DNA from 2 places in the Leptothrix cholodnii SP-6 genome. Region 2 is predicted to be linked to the other one. Evidence: predicted binding sites of a transcription regulator. Region 2 holds the regulator's gene; the other holds the start of a gene.
What was found. The regulator HrcA, encoded in region 2, represses chaperone genes, less so after heat shock. The targets are predictions, from matches to a motif close to TTAGCACTCNNNNNNNNNGAGTGCTAA.
Positions count from the first base shown of each region.

Region 1: a site for HrcA is predicted at 4,009-4,035, ahead of groES (co-chaperone GroES). Genes of this name have one in related genera too.

Region 1 covers NC_010524.1:516,146-525,356, forward strand. The annotation lists gene leuS (leucine--tRNA ligase) at 1-2,263, shown strand, start outside; gene LCHO_RS02415 (LPS-assembly lipoprotein LptE) at 2,260-2,832, shown strand; gene holA (DNA polymerase III subunit delta) at 2,842-3,930, shown strand; gene groES (co-chaperone GroES) at 4,105-4,395, shown strand; gene groL (chaperonin GroEL) at 4,441-6,090, shown strand; gene LCHO_RS21900 (FkbM family methyltransferase) at 6,162-8,285, opposite strand; gene LCHO_RS24090 (pilin) at 8,392-8,802, opposite strand; gene LCHO_RS02450 (tetratricopeptide repeat protein) at 8,968-9,211, opposite strand, start outside.
Region 2 covers NC_010524.1:3,894,958-3,904,168, reverse strand. The annotation lists gene mutY (A/G-specific adenine glycosylase) at 1-453, shown strand, start outside; gene LCHO_RS17385 (LON peptidase substrate-binding domain-containing protein) at 470-1,099, opposite strand; gene rapZ (RNase adapter RapZ) at 1,099-2,055, opposite strand; gene recN (DNA repair protein RecN) at 2,082-3,785, opposite strand; gene LCHO_RS17370 (NAD kinase) at 3,800-4,690, opposite strand; gene hrcA (heat-inducible transcriptional repressor HrcA) at 4,789-5,814, shown strand; gene LCHO_RS17360 (CBS domain-containing protein) at 5,869-6,534, shown strand; gene LCHO_RS24215 (methyl-accepting chemotaxis protein) at 6,732-8,453, shown strand; gene LCHO_RS17350 (porin) at 8,716-9,211, shown strand, end outside.

The DNA of each region.
Region 1 (9,211 bases), 1.5 Mb from region 2:
CGACCCGACCTACTACAAATGGAACCAGTGGCTGTTCCTGAAGATGCTCGAAGCCGGCATCGCCGAGCGCCGCACCCAGGTCGTCAACTGGGACCCGGTCGACCAGACCGTGCTGGCCAACGAGCAGGTCATCGACGGCCGCGGCTGGCGTTCGGGCGCGCTGGTCGAGAAGCGTGAGATCCCGGGCTACTACCTCAACATCGTCAAGTACGCCGATGAGTTGCTCGGCGCGGTGGCCAATCCGGAAGATCCGAACTACCTGTCGGGTTGGCCCGAGCGCGTGCGCCTGATGCAGGAGAACTGGATCGGCAAGAGCGAGGGCGTGCGTTTCGCCTTCCCGCACCAGATCGCGGGCGCCGACGGTGAGCTGATCCAGGGCGGCAAGCTCTACGTCTTCACGACCCGCGCCGACACCATCATGGGCGTGACCTTCTGCGCCGTGGCGCCGGAGCATCCGCTGGCTGCACACGCCGCGGCGACGAACCCGGCGCTGGCCGCGTTCATCGCCGAATGTGCGCATGGCGGCACCACCGAAGCCGAACTCGCCACGCAGGAGAAGAAGGGCCTGCCCACGGGCCTGTTCGTGACGCACCCGCTGACGGGCGCGCAGGTCGAGGTCTGGGTCGGCAACTACGTGCTGATGAGCTACGGCGACGGTGCCGTGATGGGCGTGCCGGCGCACGACGAGCGCGATTTCGCGTTCGCCAAGAAATACGGCATCTCGATCCGGCAGGTCGTGCAGGCCGAAGGCCAGACCTTCAGCCTCGACGGCTGGGCCGACTGGTACGGCGACAAGCAGCGCGCGGTGTGCGTCAACTCGGGTCTGCTCGACGGACTGCCGTACAAGGAGGCCGTTTCCAAGGTCGCCGAACTCGTCGGCGCTCAGGGCCTGGGCGAGAAGAAAACCACCTGGCGCCTGCGCGACTGGGGCATCAGCCGCCAGCGTTACTGGGGCACGCCGATCCCGATCATCCATTGCGACGATTGCGGCTCGGTGCCGGTGCCCGAGAAGGATCTGCCGGTCGTGCTGCCGATCGACTGCGTGCCCGATGGCAGCGGCAATCCGCTCAAGAAGCGCACCGACTTCCTGAACGTCGCCTGCCCCTGCTGCGGCAAGCCCGCGCAGCGCGAGACCGACACGATGGACACCTTCGTGGACAGCTCGTGGTACTTCATGCGCTATTGCGACGCCCGCAACAGCGAACAGATGGTCGCCGGCGGCACCGACTACTGGATGCCGATGGACCAGTACATCGGCGGCATCGAACACGCGATCCTGCACCTGCTGTACGCGCGCTTCTGGACCAAGGTGATGCGCGACCTGGGTCTGGTGAAGGTCAACGAACCCTTCACCAAGCTGCTCACGCAAGGCATGGTGCTCAACCACATCTACTCGCGCCGCACCGACAAGGGTGGCATCGAGTACTTCTGGCCGCACGAGGTCGAGAACGTGTTCGACGCCGGCGGCAAGGTCACCGGCGCCAAGCTCAAGAGCGACGGCTCGGCGGTGGATTACGGCGGCATCGGCACGATGTCGAAGTCCAAGAACAACGGCGTCGATCCGCAGGACCTGATCAACCAGTACGGCGCCGACACGGCCCGGCTGTTCGTGATGTTCGCGTCGCCGCCCGAGCAGACGCTGGAGTGGAACGACGCCGGCGTCGAAGGCGCGCACCGTTTCCTCAAGCGCGTGTGGGGCTTCGGCGTCAAGCAGGCCGAGTTGCTGAAGGGCGCGACCGAGGTCGGCGCCGAGCTGTCGGGTGATGCCAAGGCGCTGCGCCGCGAGGTGCATCTGGTGCTCAGGCAGGTCAGCTACGACTACGAGCGCATGCAGTACAACACGGTGGTCAGCGGCTCGATGAAGCTGCTCAACGCGCTCGAGGCCTACAAGCACGACGGCAGCGCCGGCAGCGCGGCCGTGTTGCGCGAAGGTTATTCGGTGCTGCTGCGCGGCCTGTATCCGGCCTGCCCGCACATCACGCATCACCTGTGGTCCGAACTCGGTTATGCCGCCAAGCTGGGCGACCTGCTCGACGCGCCGTGGCCCGAGGTCGTCGAAGCCGCGCTGGTGCAGGACGAGATCGAGCTGGTGCTGCAGGTCAACGGCAAGACGCGCGGTTCGATCAAGGTGCCCGCCGCAGCCGACAAGGCCGCGATCGAGGCGGCCGCTGCGGCCAGCGCCGAGGTTGCCAAGTTCGCCGACGGCAAGCCGATCAGGAAGTTGATCGTGGTGCCGGGCCGCCTCGTCAACGTGGTGGTGTGAGCACGGCCCCGTTCGATCGCGCGCCGCGCCGGCGCCTGCTGGTGCGGGCCGGTGCGGCCGGTGCGGCCGGTGCGCTGCTCGCGGCGCTGGCGGGCTGCGGCTTCCAGCTGCGCCGCCCGCCCGAGCTGCAGCTCAAGCGCATCCATCTGAAGGGTTTCGATCGCTATTCGTCGATGGCCGACGAGTTGCGCCGCCAGCTGCGCCTGAGCCCCGGTGCGCAGCTGGTCGAAGCTGCCGGCGAGGCCGACGCGGTGCTCGAAGCGATCGTCGACACGTCCGGTCGGGTGGTGGCCGCCTCCACCGCCGCCGGTCAGGTGCGCGAGCTGACCTTGCGCGCCGCCTTGCGTTTCCGTGTGCTGGACGCTGCCGGCCGCGAACTGCTCGGCCCGACCGAACTCGCCCAGAGCCGCGACATGAGCTACGCCGAAAACGACGCGCTGGCCAAGGAAAACGAGGCCCAGCTGCTGTTGCGCAACATGCATGGCGACATCGCCAACCAGGTGCTGCGGCGCCTGGCCGCGCTGGCACCCGCTGCCGCGCCGGCCTCGGCCGCGTCTGCCGCTCGCTGAGGCCGCGCCGTGCAACTGCGCTCCGATCAGCTCGGCGCCGCCCTGCAGCGCGGCTTGCGCCCGCTCTACGTGATCCACGGCGACGAGCCGCTGCTGGCGCAGGAAGCCGCCGACCTGATCCGCGCCGCCGCCCGCAAGGCCGGCCACACCGAGCGCAGCGTGTACACCGTCGCCGGTGCGCATTTCGACTGGTCGGGCCTGCTCGGCGAGGCCCAGGCGCTGAGCCTGTTCGCCGACAAGCGACTGATCGAGATCCGCATCCCCGGCGGCAAGCCCGGCAAGGACGGCTCGGAGGCGCTGCAGCGTTACGTCGAGACGCTGTCGGACGACAACATCACGCTGATCGTGCTGCCGCGGCTGGACCGCACCCAGCTCGCCAGCGCCTGGTTCACCGCGCTCGACGGCGCCGGTGCGAGCGTGCGGGTCGACCCGATCGAGCGCCGCGCGCTGCCGCAGTGGATCGCCCAGCGGCTGGCGGCGCAGCAGCAGCGCGTCGAGGACGGCGAGCCCGGCCAGCGCTGCCTGGCGTTTTTTGCCGACTGCATCGAGGGCAACCTGTTGGCCGCGCACCAGGAGATCAGCAAGCTCGGGCTGCTCCATCCGCCGGGCGTGCTGACCTTCGAGCAGGTCGAGGGCGCGGTGCTGAACGTCGCGCGCTACGACGTCTTCAAGCTCGGCGAGTCGGTGCTGGCCGGCCAGGTGGCGCGCGCGCTGCGCATGCTCGAGGGCCTGCAGGCCGAGGGCGAAGCCGCCGTGCTGGTGCACTGGACCTTGAGCGAAGACCTGCGCTCGCTCGCGCGCGTGCAGGCGGCGCTGCAGCAGGGCCGGCCGCTGCCGATGGCCTTGCGCGAGGCGCGGGTCTGGGGCGTCAAGGAAAAGCTCTTCGAGCGCATCGTGCCCGGCCTGTCCACCGAGCGGCTGGCCGAGCTGATCGCCGCCGCCCACCTGTGCGACGGCATCGTCAAGGGCCTGCGCGCACCGGGCTGGCCGCAGGATCCGTGGGCCGCCTTGCAGCGCCTGCTGCTGATGACCATCGACGCGCTGCCGGGGCAGGGCGGCGGCGCCAAGACCGCCGCGCGGCTGGCCCTGCGCGCCTGATCGCGGCGCACGTGCCCACACAAATCGTGCGGGCGCCCCTCTTGAAACGCGGCGGACCGTTCCTATAATCTGTTTTCGTTAGCACTCGCCGGTGGTGAGTGCTAGTGGTCCAGGCTCCCGTCCAAGGGGCCGGACGCCCCACCCGAATCCAGCTCAGCCTACCTAGGAGATGCAATGAAGCTTCGTCCCCTGCACGATCGCGTGATCGTCAAGCGCCTTGAACAAGAAACCAAGACCGCATCGGGCATCGTCATCCCCGACAACGCCGCCGAAAAGCCTGACCAAGGCGAAGTGCTGGCCGTCGGCCCGGGCAAGCGCAATGACAAGGGTGATTTCGTCGCCCTGAACGTGGCCGTCGGTGACCGCGTCCTGTTCGGCAAGTACAGCGGCCAGACCGTCAAGGTCGACGGCGACGAACTGCTCGTGATGCGCGAAGAAGACCTCTTCGCCGTGGTCGGCAAGTAAGCCACCACGCCACGCACCCGAACAACTGAATCTGGAGAATTGAACATGGCAGCAAAAGACGTGATCTTTGGCGGCGAGGCACGTGCCCGCATGGTCGAAGGCGTGAACATCCTGGCCAACGCGGTCAAGGTCACCCTGGGCCCCAAGGGTCGCAACGTGGTGCTCGAGCGCTCGTTCGGCGCCCCGACCGTGACCAAGGACGGTGTGTCCGTGGCCAAGGAAATCGAGCTCAAGGACAAGCTGCAGAACATGGGCGCGCAGATGGTCAAGGAAGTTGCTTCCAAGACCAGCGACAACGCCGGTGACGGCACCACCACCGCCACCGTGCTGGCCCAGGCCATCGTGCGCGAAGGCATGAAGTACGTGGCCGCCGGCATGAACCCGATGGATCTGAAGCGCGGCATCGACAAGGCGGTGCACGCCCTGGTCGCCGAGCTGAAGAAGGCTTCGAAGGCCACCACGACGTCGAAGGAAATCGCCCAGGTTGGCTCGATCTCGGCCAACAGCGACGAATCGATCGGCACCATCATCGCCAACGCGATGGACAAGGTCGGCAAGGAAGGCGTCATCACCGTCGAAGACGGCAAGTCGCTGGACAACGAGCTCGACGTCGTCGAAGGCATGCAGTTCGACCGCGGCTACCTGTCGCCGTACTTCATCAACAACCCCGAGAAGCAAGCCGCGCTGCTGGACAACCCGTTCGTCCTGCTGTTCGACAAGAAGATCTCGAACATCCGCGACCTGCTGCCCACGCTGGAGCAGGTGGCCAAGGCCGGCCGTCCGCTGCTGATCATTGCTGAAGAAGTCGACGGCGAAGCGCTGGCGACCCTGGTGGTCAACACCATCCGCGGCATCCTGAAGGTCGTGGCCGTCAAGGCGCCTGGCTTCGGCGACCGCCGCAAGGCCATGCTCGAAGACATCGCCATCCTGACCGGCGGCAAGGTCATCGCCGAAGAAGTCGGCCTGACGCTCGAGAAGGTCACGCTGGCCGATCTGGGCCAGGCCAAGCGCGTCGAAGTGGGCAAGGAAAACACCACCATCATCGACGGCGCCGGTGCCGCTGGCGACATCGAAGCCCGCGTCAAGCAGATCCGCATCCAGATCGAAGAAGCCACCAGCGACTACGACCGTGAAAAGCTGCAAGAGCGCGTGGCCAAGCTGGCCGGCGGTGTTGCACTGATCAAGGTCGGCGCGGCCACCGAAGTCGAGATGAAGGAAAAGAAGGCCCGTGTCGAAGACGCCCTGCACGCAACCCGCGCAGCCGTCGAAGAAGGCATCGTGGCTGGCGGCGGCGTGGCTCTGCTGCGTGCCAAGCAGGCTGCTGGCGAGATCAAGGGCGACAACGCCGACCAGGACGCCGGCATCAAGCTGGTCCTGAAGGCGATCGAAGCCCCGCTGCGCGAAATCGTCTACAACGCCGGCGGCGAAGCCTCCGTCGTCGTGAACGCCGTGCTGGCCGGTTCGGGCAACTACGGCTTCAACGCCGCCAACGACACCTATGGCGACATGATCGAAATGGGCATCCTGGACCCGACCAAGGTGACCCGCACCGCGCTGCAGAACGCCGCGTCGGTCGCATCGCTGATGCTGACCACCGAGTGCATGGTTGCCGAGGCTCCGAAGGATGAAGCCGCCGGCGGCGGCATGCCCGGCGGCATGGGTGGCATGGGCGGCATGGGCGGCATGGACATGTGATGTCCGCCGTCTGAGCACGGCTCAGGCAAGTGAGAAGGGCCGCGGTGACGCGGCCCTTTTTTATTGTCCGGTCAGTACATCACCCGGTTCGTGAGCCGGATGTTGTTGATCAGCAGTCGCCGGTTGACGTCGGCACGATCGATCGGCTCGACGCCGTGAAATGACCGCTCCGTCTTCGGAAAGGCGAGCAGCCGGTTGGGCAGGAAATCGACCCGTCCGACCTGATCGAATTTCGCGTGTGGATAGTGAGGGCCGCCCCAGCAGGTGAAGTCGGCTTGTTTGGGCCGGTAGAGCGACGTGCCCAGTTCCTGCATGGAGGTGTCCGACGGCAGATAGAAGAGGAACGTCACCAGCCGATGTGGCGCATCGGTGTGCGGTCCGATGGCGTAGCGGGTCTGGTCGTTGACCAGCAGCGCATCGCCACGCACGTTGAGTTGGCCTTCGGCCCGCTGCACGGCGGCGATGCGTGGTTCCAGTGCTTGGTGGAACTTCTCGACAAACGCTTGCAGGAATGTGTCGCTGTACATCCAGTCCGCGAGTTCGCGCCAGAAGCGCGCCTGCTCCTGGCTCAGACGGGCGAAGTCGCTTTCTTCAAAGAGCGTGGTCATGCGCTCCTTGTAGTTGTCCTTGCCGACACGTCCGGTTTCGCTCAGCGGCCGCATGCTCGACAAGGCCGGGAACTGGCGCAGCATCTCGGCGTAGTAGTCGGGCGGGAACACGTCGTCGATCACCGCATGCGGGAACGGCGCGTCGGTGACCGGCGCCTGCGCAACCCGCTCCAGCACGTGGTGCAACACGTCTCGGGCCCGGCTCGACATCGGCAGCCTGAGCGTGGTGCGCTGGATCAGTTCGACCTTCTTTTCAAGCTGGCGCGTGAAGATGAACTCGCCGACGCCCTCGAAGGCCCCCGACGCCCGCAGAGCGCCCTGGGCCTGCTGCGGGTCATGGCTGAAGCCGAGTTCATGCAAGGTCTGGATCACCTGCCGGTGTTCGTCCAGATGGGTGTTGAGTTCGACCAGGACGGTCTTGACCTTCGGATCGCGCAAGGTGGTGAGTGCCCCCGCGATCACCTTGTGCTCGAAGCCGTCGACGTCGAGCTTGATGTGGTCCGGAACGGGCACCGATCCGGCGCTCACCAGCTGGTCGAGCGTGACGCTGAATGCGCCCTGGGCAAAGGCCGAGCCGCGCGGCTTGAGATCGAAGCCGACCTGCTCGCCAAACGAGTGGCACGAGCCGCCCGGGCTGAAGTCCGACAGGTACAGCTTGTCGGCGCCACTGGTGTCCGACAACGCGAGCGGGTAAGCCACCACCCGGCCCGACAACCCATTCAAGGCGATGTTGCTGTTGAGCAGGGCGTAGTTCTGCGACTCGGGTTCGAAGGCATGCACCTGCACGCCGCGGCAGACCGCGCCGAACACCGAGTACATGCCCACGTTGGCGCCGACATCGACCAGTACCTCGCCGCTCTTCATCTGCTTGAGCCAGGCGATGGTGTCGGGTTCCTTGGTGAAGAGGCTTTCGACACGCCACTGCGTCATGCGGTTGGGCGTGTGGAACTTCAGGCGCTTGTCGTCGACCAGGATGCTGGTGACCGTGGCGGCCGCGTCCGGGGTGGCTGTCTTTGCCGGTTTGGACGGGTTTGCGGGCTGGGGCAGGCGGAAGCCTGACAGGTCGAGATCCTCGGCATGTAGCGCCTTCAGGATCAGGGTGAACTCGTTGCCTTCTTCTTCGCGCACATCGACGATGTCGAAACGCGACAGGAAGTGCTCGCGCCACCATGAAAACGGTTGAATCGTCAGGTGGGCGTTGCGGCCGTCAGCCAGTTTCTTGACGGCCGGGCGTGTGGCCACCGTGATCAGTGCGGCCTTCTGCGTCACCCGGCACAGGTCGTCCAGCACGTCGTCGATGCAGTCGGGCTCGACATGTTCGAGCACGTCGGTGCAGACCACCACGTCGGCAGGTTTCGGCTCTGCGCTCAACTCGGGAATGGCCGGGTCATAACCTCGCACCTGGCGTGCCGCCAGTGCCGCGGCCAGGGTCTGCTTGCCGCAGCCGTAGTCGAGGATGTCGCCGGCCTTGACCCGATCGGCCAGTGCGGCGACCACCGGTGCCCAGCGCTGTCCGCTGGTGCCGTAGTCGGGGCGATCGGCATGCAACTGGGCGTTGAGCTGTGCGTAGTGGGCGGTGATCAGCATGGCGTGGAGTCAGGAACCGGGATGTGCGATTGTGCTGCGCGGAAACAAAAAAGCGGCCGGATCGCTCCGGCCGCTTCGGCATTGGGCTTGAGGCGCCGTGTGTGCGTCAGTCTTGGCGGCAGGACGACGGCGAGAGGTTTTCCGGGTTGACCGTGCAGGACCAGACAACGGTGTTGGCCGAGGCGTTCCAGCTCGGTACCAGCGTCACGGTGACGGCCGTGCCACCGAATTCGGCTGTGGCGCCGACGATGACGATGCCCGTGGCTGCCACCGAAGCTGAAGCGACCTTGCCGGCGGCACCCGGGGCCGTGATGCCCGAGACATTGATCGCACCGGCGTTCTGCGAATTTTCAGTGACGGCAGTACGGGTCGAGCTGGCTGCGAGCAGCAACTCCGAAACCTTGGCGCGCAAGGTGTAGTCACGGTAAGCGGGCAGCGCAACTGCGGCCAGGATGCCGATGATCGCGACGACGATCATCAGTTCGATGAGGGTGAAACCTCGTTGGATGCTCTTCATGTGCAACTTCCCTTCGGGGACCAAAACAAGAGGCCTAGATGTCTAGGTGGGTAGGCATAGTAATGCAACAGCCGTGCCTGTTTTTTGGCCCTTGAATTGGGGGTTTGGAGCCTCCCGATTTGATAGATCCGGCCAAATCCCACGGATCGGTTGCCAGGTTCTGACCTAATTTGTCAGGGCTTTCAGTGCGAGTGCCAATTCTCGACACGTTTGTGCCCAGTCGCCCGGCGCAGGTTGTCGGAAGATCCGGGAGCTGGGATACCAGGGCATGCTGTTTCGACCGGCGGTGTAGCGCCAGCCGGGAGCGTGTGGTGTCAGTACCCATACTTCCTTGCCGATGGCGCCGCTCAGGTGGGCGACAGCCGTGCAGACGGTGATCACCAGATCCAGTGAGCAGACCAGTGCGGCC
Region 2 (9,211 bases):
AAGCGCAGCCGGCGCGAGAACTGGTGCCTGTGGCTCAGCCTGGGCGACGCGGTCTGGCTGCAGCAGCGTCCCGACACCGGCATCTGGGCGGGGCTCTGGGCCTGGCCCTTGTTCGACGACACCGACGCGGTCGAGCGCCTGACGGCGCAGCTGCTCGCCGCCCTCGGCGGCCATGCCGAGCGGCTGCAGGCGAACCGCCTGCCCGGCTTCGTGCACGTGCTCACGCACCTCGACTGGACGCTGCACCCCTGCCGCCTGCACCTGCCGGCGCCGGTGGTGCTGCAAGCCCGTGAGCCCGGCGGGGGTGACGGGGAACGCGGTGACGGCCCGCTCGAGCGCCTCGATGCCGTGCTGAATCAGCAGCTCGGTGCCGGCCGCTGGCACGCTGCAGCCGATCTGCACCGGCTCGGACTGCCGGCGCCGCTGCGCAAGGTGCTGCTCGATATCACCTGACGATCGGGCCCGAAATTCAGGCGTCGACGATGCCGTGACGGCACAGGAAGTCGTTGACCAGCTGCAGCCGGGCGTGCGGGTCGGGCAGGGCCATCAGCTTGTGGCGCGTGGCCAGCGGGATCGGCAGGATCTCGCACCAGCGGTTGGCGACCCAGCCGGCGTCGTCGTAGCAGTAGGGCGCCTGGAACGGGTGCTGGCCGCGCTGGTCGAGCGCCGCCACCGCACGCCCGAGCGCCAGCACGGCGCCGTGGGATTCGGGTCGCGGCGCCTGCGTGATGTCGTCGGCCAGCAAGGTGGCGTGGCCGGCCAGCCAGAGCCCGTCGGCGCGCTGCAGCGTCTGCTCGGGCTCGAAGCGGCGCCCGCCGATGCAGCGCACCTGCAGGATGCCGGGCTGGTCGCTGTCGCAGCTCTGCAGCGTGGCCAGGCAGCCGACGCGCTCGAACTTGACGCTGTCGCCGGGGCGGCGCACTTCGCCGCCCTGCATCAGCGTGACGACGCCGAACGGCGAACCCTCGCGCAGGCAGGTGCTGATGAGGTCGAGGTAGCGCACCTCGAACACCTTCAGCGCCAGCACGCCGCGCGGGAACAGCACCGTGCCGAGCGGAAACAGCGGCAGATCGTGCAGCACCGCCGGGTCGGGTGTCATCACAGCACGGCTTCGCGTGCTTCGATCTCGCGGTGCCGCACGAGGGTCGGCACGCGCTCGCGGAAGCGCTGCGCCAGCTGTTCGGCGCCGTAGACCGAGCGGTGCTGGCCGCCGGTGCAGCCCAGCGCCACCGTCAGGTAGCTGCGCTGGTCCATCGCGTAGCTGGGCAGCCAGCGCAGCAGGAACCCTTCGATCTGCGCCAGCATCTCGGCCGCTTCGGGCTGCGCGTGCATGAAGTCGATCACGCCGGCATCGCGGCCGTTGAGCGGGCGCAGCTCGCGCACGTAATGCGGGTTGGGCAGCACGCGAAGGTCGAACACCAGATCGGCGTCGCGCGGCACGCCGTGCTTGAAGGCGAACGACTCGAACACCAGCGTCAGCGACGAATGTGCCGCGCCGACGAGCTGGCGCACCCAGGTGCGCAGCTGGGCCGGGCGCAGGTCGCTGGTGTCGATCACGGTGCTGACCTCGCGCAGCGAGGCGAGCAGCTCGCGCTCGTGCTCGATCGCGTCGATCAGCGCCGAGCGGGTCTGGCCCTGGTCGTCCTGCCGGCTCGACAGCGGGTGGCGGCGCCGCGTCTCGGAGAAGCGCCGCACCAGCGTGTCCGAGCGCGACTCGAGGAACATCGGCAGGATGCGCGTGCCCTCGCGGCGCAGCTGGTCGACCAGCGGCAGCAGCTTGGGCAGCGACGCGGCGTTGCGCACGTCCACCGCCACCGCCACCTTGCGCACCGCCTGGGCGCGCTGCAGACGGATGAATTCCGGCAGCAGCTCGGGCGGCAGGTTGTCGACGCAGAAATAGCCGGCGTCCTCGAGCGCGTTGAGCGCGACCGACTTGCCGCCGCCCGAGATGCCCGAGATCAGGATCACCGGCTCGGGCAGCGCAGCCAGCTCGGCCGCGGTGGCGCCGGGCACGTGGGTCGGGATGGGCGGCAGGTAGGGCGGTCGGGAGCTCATGGCGTGGGGTGTGTTGGCAGTTCGGTTCAGCGTCGCGCCGGTGGCGTGCCCGCCGATCGCTCGTCCGACTGCACTGCGGCGAGCATTTCCTGGGCGTGCGCCAGTCCGGCACCGGACAGCTGCTGGCCACCCAGCATACGGGCGATCTCGCTGACGCGTTGCTGGCCGGCCACCGCGCGGATCTGGCTGTGCGTGCGGCCCTCGGCGCTGGCCTTGCTGACGACCAGGTGCAGGTCGGCACAGGCCGCCACCTGCGCCAGGTGGGTGACGGCCAGCACCTGGCGCTCGCGGCCGAGTCTTTGCATCAGCCGGCCGACGGTTTCGGCCACCGCGCCGCCGACGCCGGCATCGACCTCGTCGAAGATCAGCGTGCCGGCCGCCGCGCCCTGGGCCAGCCGGATCTGGCTGGTGGTGACGGCGATCGCCAGCGCGATGCGCGAGAGTTCGCCGCCCGAGGCCACCTTGGCGAGCGGGCGCGGCGTGCTGCCGGCATGTCCGGCGACCAGGAACTCGGCCGATTCCAGGCCGTGTGCCTGCACCTCGTCGGCCGGCTGCAGCAGCACCTCGAAGCGCCCGCCGGCCATGCCGAGATCCTGCATCGCCGCGCTGACCGCCTGGGCGAGCTGCGGCGCGGCCTGCCGGCGGCGCGCCGACACCCGGGCGGCTTGGTCGAGCAGCAGCGCCTTGGCCTGCGCGGCGGCCTGCTCCAGCGTGGCCAGATCGGCGGCGGCCTCCAGGCTGCGCAGCTCGTCGCGCCAGCCTTGCAGCGTGGCGGGCAGGTCTTCGGGCTGGCGGCGATAGCGCCGCGCCAGGCTCAGCCAGCTGGCCAGGCGGGCATCGAGCTGGGCCAGCCGGTCGGGGTCGAGTTCGGTGTGGCGCAGTGCCAGGTTGAGGCTGTGGGTGGCGTCGGCCAGCTCGTTCTGCACCGCGCGCAGCACGTCCAGCGCGTTGGCCAGCGCGGGGGTGTAGGCGGCCACGCTTTCGAGCGCGTGCGCGGCCTGGCCGGTCAGCACGCGGGCGCTGGTGTCGGCCTCGCTGGTGAGGTGCAGGGCCAGCTGGGTGGCGTCGAGGATGGCCTGGGCGTGCGCCAGGCGTTCGTGTTCGGCGTTGAGCTCGGCCCACTCGTCGGCCGCCGGTGCCAGCTTGGCCAGCTCGCCGATCTGCCAGGCCAGGCGCTCGCGTTCGCGCTCGATCTCGCCGCCGCGCTCGCGTGCCGAATCGAGCCGGGTCTGGTGCTCGCGCCACTGCGCCCAGGCCTGCGCCAGCGCGCCGGTGTCGAGCCCGGCGTAGGCGTCGAGCAGGGCGCGCACCGAGGCCGGCCGGGTCAGGCTCTGCCAGGCGTGCTGGCCGTGGATGTCGACCAGCTGCTCGCCCAGCTCGCGCAGCTGCGCCACCGTGGCGCTGCTGCCGTTGATCCAGGCGCGGCTCTTGCCCTGCGCGTCGACCGTGCGGCGCAGCAGCAGGCTGTCGTCGGTGCCGAAGCCGGCCTCGTCGAGCCAGGCCGTCAGGGCCGGATCGACGGGCTCGAACTCGGCGCTGATCTCGGCCCGCGTGGCGCCTTCGCGCACCACGCCGGAGTCGCCGCGGCCGCCGAGCGCGAGCTGCAGGGCGTCGATCAGGATCGATTTGCCGGCACCGGTCTCGCCGGTCAGCACCGCGAAGCCGGCGCTGAAGTCGACTTCGAGCGTGGTGACGATGACGAAATCGCGCAGGGACAGTCGCTTGAGCATCGGTGTCTTCTGGGTCACCCGTGGCCGTCGTGCGGCAAGGCGCCTTCGTTCCAGTGCAGCTTGCGGCGCAGGGTGGCGTAATAGTTCCAGCCCGGCGGATGCAGGAAACGCACCCGGTGCGCCGAGCGGCGCACGCTGATGCGGTCGCCGTGCAGCAGGCTGGCGAGGGATTGCATGTCGAAATTGACGCTCGGCTCGCGCCCCGAGACGATGTCGATCGTGACCTCGCCCGAGTCCGGCAGCACGATCGGCCGGTTCGACAGCATGTGCGAGGCGATCGGCACCAGCAGCCAGCCGGCCACGCTCGGGTGAAGGATCGGCCCGCCGGCCGACAGCGCGTAGGCGGTCGAGCCCGTGGGGGACGCCAGGATCAGGCCGTCGGCGCGGAAGTTGGCGACGAACTGGCCGTCGACCGCCACCCGCAGCTCCAGCATCGCGGTCGCGCCGCTGCGCAGCACCACGTCGTTCATGGCCACCGCGTCGTAGATCGGCTCGCCGCCGCGCAGCACGTGGCCTTCGAGCATGGCGCGGGTTTCTTCTTCGTAGTCGCCGTTGAGCACCGCATTGAGCGCACGCGCCACGCCGGCCACCGGCACGTCGGTGATGAAGCCCAGCCGGCCCTGGTTGATGCCGACCACCGGCACGCCGAAACGCGCCAGGTGGCGGGCGATGCCGAGCATGGTGCCGTCGCCGCCGACCACGATCGCGATGTCGCAGTGCCGGCCCAGCTCGTCGGCCGACAGCGCCGTGTAGCCGGTGATGCCGGTGTTCTGCGCGGTGGCCGCCTCGACCGAGACCTCGAGCCCGCGCCGGGTCAGCACATGGGCGATTTCCTCCAGCAACGGGCGCATGCCCTGGGCCTGGTACTTGCCCACGAGCGCGGCGTGACGGAAGCGGCTGATCATGCAGAAATTACACCACAGCGCCTGTGACATGCCGTGCCGTTCGACCCTCGGTTCAGCCCGGTCTGGCGTGCCCACGGGGGCGACCTACAATCGTTTCCATGCTGGATGAACGCGCGAAGATGTTGCTGAAGACGCTGGTCGAGCGCTACATCGCCGACGGCCAGCCGGTGGGCTCGCGCACGCTGTCGAAGACCTCGGGGCTCGAGCTGTCGCCGGCGACCATCCGCAATGTCATGTCCGACCTCGAGGAGCTCGGCCTGATCGCCAGCCCCCACACCTCGGCCGGGCGCATCCCGACCGCCCGCGGCTACCGGCTGTTCGTCGACAGCATGCTCACCAGCCGGGCGTTTGCCCGTGAGGTGGCCGACACCGGCAGCGCGCCGCTGCTCCAGCCCGACCAACCCAAGCGCGTGATCGCCAACGCCGCGCAGCTGCTGTCGAGCCTGAGCCAGTTCGTCGGCGTGGTCACGGTGCCCAAGAAGCCCAGCGTGTTCCGCCACATGGAGTTCCTGCGCCTGGGCGAGCGGCGCGTGCTGCTGATCCTGGTCTCGCCCGACGGCGACGTGCAGAACCGCGTGCTGTTCACCGCCCACGACTACACCCAGAGCCAGCTGGTCGAGGCCACCAACTACCTCAACGCCCACTACGCCGGGCTCAGCATAGAAGGCGTGCGCGAGCGCCTCAAGCTCGAGGTCGACGCCCTGCGCGGCGAGATCGGCACCCTGATGCAGGCGGCCGTGCAGGCCGGCACCGAGGCGGTCAACGAGGACACCGAGCAGCTGATCGTCTCGGGCGAGCGCAACCTGCTGGGCGTGCAGGATTTCGGCAGCGACATGGGCTCGATCCGCAAGATGTTCGACCTGTTCGAGCAGAAGACCCAGCTGCTGCGCCTGCTCGACGGCTCCAGCCGCGCCGACGGCGTGCGCATCTACATCGGCGGCGAGAGCGGCGTGGTGCCGATCGAGGAGCTGTCGGTGGTGTCGGCGCCCTACGAGGTCGACGGCCAGGTGGTCGGTACGCTGGGTGTGATCGGCCCGACCCGCATGGCCTACGAGCGCATGATCCAGATCGTCGACATCACGTCACGCCTGGTGGGCAACGCGCTGAGCCAGAAGCAGGGCTGAGCGGCGTCCCGGCGGCGCCGGCCGCACCCACCGCCGCCCGAGGAGCCTGCGCAGATGTTCTACGTCCACGGCATCGGTGGCCGCATGTACGCCGCCACGCTCGAGCAACTGCGCCAGGTCGCGCCGACGACGGCGGTGGCGCGCCCGCGCCGCATCGCCACGCTGGGCCGCGAGCCCGATGACGCACCGGATCGCCCGCAGTCGCCCCTGTCCACGCCCGCCGACACCGGCCACCGCGCCGCCCTGGCGGCCTACGCCGATGCCGGGCAGGCCCTGCAGCCGCGCCAGTCGCTGCGTTGCGTGGCCGACGTGATGAGCCGGCGCGTGCTGTCGGTGGCGGCCGATGCCAGCGTGCTGCAGGCCTGGCAGCAGCTCGCCCGCGAAGGCATCGGCCAGGCGCCGGTGCTCGACACCGACGCCCGCCTGGTCGGGCTGTTGCTGCGCGCCGAACTGATGCGTGGCGACTCCCTCGAGCGTGCCGCCACCGACCCGCCGGCCTGGCGGGCCTGGCTGGCCCAGCCGGTGCGCGCCGTGATGTGGACGCCCGTGCCGGCGGCATCGCCCGACACCGATCTGCGCCGCCTGGCCGCTGCCCTGCTCGGCACCGGCCTGCCGGGCCTGCCGGTCAGCGACGCGCAGGGCGGGCTGATCGGCTTCGTGTCGCGCTCGGACATCCTGCGCGCCGTCACCGCCGATCCGCCGCTGGACCTGTGGGGCTGAACCGGGCCTGGCGTCCCGATCCGGCAAGACCGGAAAGATTGGCAGTCTGCACGCATCGACCTTGATGTCGCTCAAGCATCGGCGCCCGAGGGTTCAAGCCCGTCGGCCATCGGCCGAAGAATCAGCTCTCAGGTGCTGGCCGGACGAGGGCGTCCACGCCAGCTCGTCCGAATCACCAAAACGACAACAACGTCATCATGAAACTTGGAACCAAACTTCTCGGTGCGTTTCTGGCTGTCTGCCTGCTGGGGGCCATCGTCAGCGGCGTCGGCATCCGCAACGCGGGCCTCATCAACGAGGCGGCCGACACGATGTACGAGCGCGAGCTGATCGGGCTTTCGGAGGTCAAGGAGGCCAACATCGGCCTGCTGTATGTCGGCCGTGCGCTGCGCAACGCGCTGCTGGCGACCACCGACGCACAGCGTGCCGAGGCGCTCAGCCGCGTCAAGGCCCGGATCGTCGAGGTCGAGGCCCATCTCGACAAGGCCCGTCCGCTGTTCGTGCGCGAGGACGGCAAGCGCAAGTTCGTCGAAACCGACCGGCTCTGGCAGACCTACAAGCAGACGGCCGAGAAGATGTACGGCGTGGCCCAGGCGTCAGCCCTGAGCGACAGCGTCGACGTGGCGGTCTACCTGTTCGGCGATTACGCGAAAGCCAGCAACGCGGTCGACGATGCGATGACGGCGCTGGCCGAGTTCAAGGCCGAAAACGCCCGCAGCACCGCCCTGGAAGTGACCGAGATCTACGAAAGCGGCCGCGCCATGATGCTGCTGCTGGTGGCGCTGTCGGTCGCCGTGGGGCTGGCCTGCGGCTACTGGCTGAGCCGCTCGGTCACGCGCCAGCTGGGCACCGAACCCGAGGTTGCCGCCGACCTGGCCCGGCGGGTGGCCGAGGGCGACCTGTCCACGCCCATCAGCCTGCGCGCGGGTGACACCGTCAGCGTGATGGCGGCGCTCAGCACCATGCAGGCGGCCCTGTCGGCGGTGGTGGCCAACGTGCGCGGCAATGCCGAAAGCGTCGCCACCGCCAGCTCGCAGATCGCGCAGGGCAACGTCGACCTCAGCCAGCGCACCGAAGAGCAGGCCAGCGCGCTGCAGCAGACCGCCGCCACGATGGACCAGCTGACCAGCACCGTGCGCAACAACGCCGACAGCGCCAAGCAGGCCAACCAGCTGGCGCTGGGCGCGTGCAACGTCGCCACCCGGGGCGGCGAGGTGGTGGCCCAGGTGGTCGACACCATGAAGGGCATCAACGACAGCTCCAAGCGCATCGCCGACATCATCGCGGTGATCGACGGCATCGCCTTCCAGACCAACATCCTGGCGCTGAACGCGGCCGTCGAGGCGGCGCGTGCCGGCGAGCAGGGCCGCGGCTTCGCCGTGGTGGCCGCCGAGGTGCGCAGCCTGGCGCAGCGCAGCGCCGACGCGGCCAAGGAGATCAAGACGCTCATCACGCGCAGCGTCGAGCAGGTCGAGAACGGCAGCGCCCTGGTCGATCAGGCCGGTGGCTCGATGACCGAGATCGTCGGCGCGATCCAGCGTGTCACCGACATCGTGGCCGAGATCAGCGCCGCCAGCGTCGAGCAGAGTGCCGGCGTCAGCCAGGTCGGCCAGGCCGTCTCGCAGATGGACCAGGTGACGCAGCAGAACGCCGCTCTGGTCGAAGAAAGCGCCGCCGCGGCCGAGAGCCTGCGCCAGCAGGCCGAACAGCTGGTCGGGATCGTCAGCGTGTTCAAGCTGGGTCACGAGGTGGCAGGCGCCCGCGCGGCGGGGCACTCGCGCAGCAGCGCCAGGCCGCAGGCCCCGGCAGCGCCGCGTGCGCCGCTGTCGCCGCGCGCGCCGGCCGCCCAGGCCAGCGCGCCGGCCCGCGCCACGCCGCAGCCGGCACAAGCCGCCGAGCAGGACTGGACGTCGTTCTGAAGCGGTCCGGCCGGAGGCGGGGCTGACGCAGTCCTCTGCACCATCAAAAAGGGTCTGGCGAATTGCCAGACCCTTTTTTCATGCCTGCCCGACGTGTCGCGCCTGTGACGTCGGATGATTTTTTCGAAGCTGTGGGGCAGGTGCATCGGCCGCGGGTAGGGCCCGAGTGCGTCATCGGTTTGCAACAAGTGGAAATTAGCCTTGACTGGCTCGGATGCGGTTTCCCGCGGACGTTCAAAGCCAACAACCGAACTCATCAGCCATGCAGATCAATACCCGCAAGAACATTTTCTCGATCGCCGCCTTGCTGGCCCTCGTCGGCGCTGCGGCGCCGATGGCCGCTTCGGCCCAGTCGACCGAATTCACCTGGTACGGCCGCATCGACCTCGGCCTGGAAAGCACCAGCGACGGCGATGTCTCGCGCATCATGGCCAGCAACTTCGCCTCGCGCCTGGGCATCAAGGGCGAGCACAAGTTCAACCCCGCCCTGAGCGCCATCTTCCAGGTCGAGACCGGCGTCGCCCCTGACGACACCGCCAACAGCAAGGCCTTCGCCAACCGCAACAGCTTCGTCGGCCTGAAGTCCGCCAACGCCGGCACCGTGCTGGTCGGCACCTACGACATGCCGCTCAAGACCCTGGAAGGCACCTCCGGCGGCCTGTGGGGCCAGGGCGACCTGCTCGAGATCCTGGTGCACGGCAAGGGCAGCCGCGTCGCCATCGGCAACGCCAACTTCCAGAACGTGCACACCCGCAAGA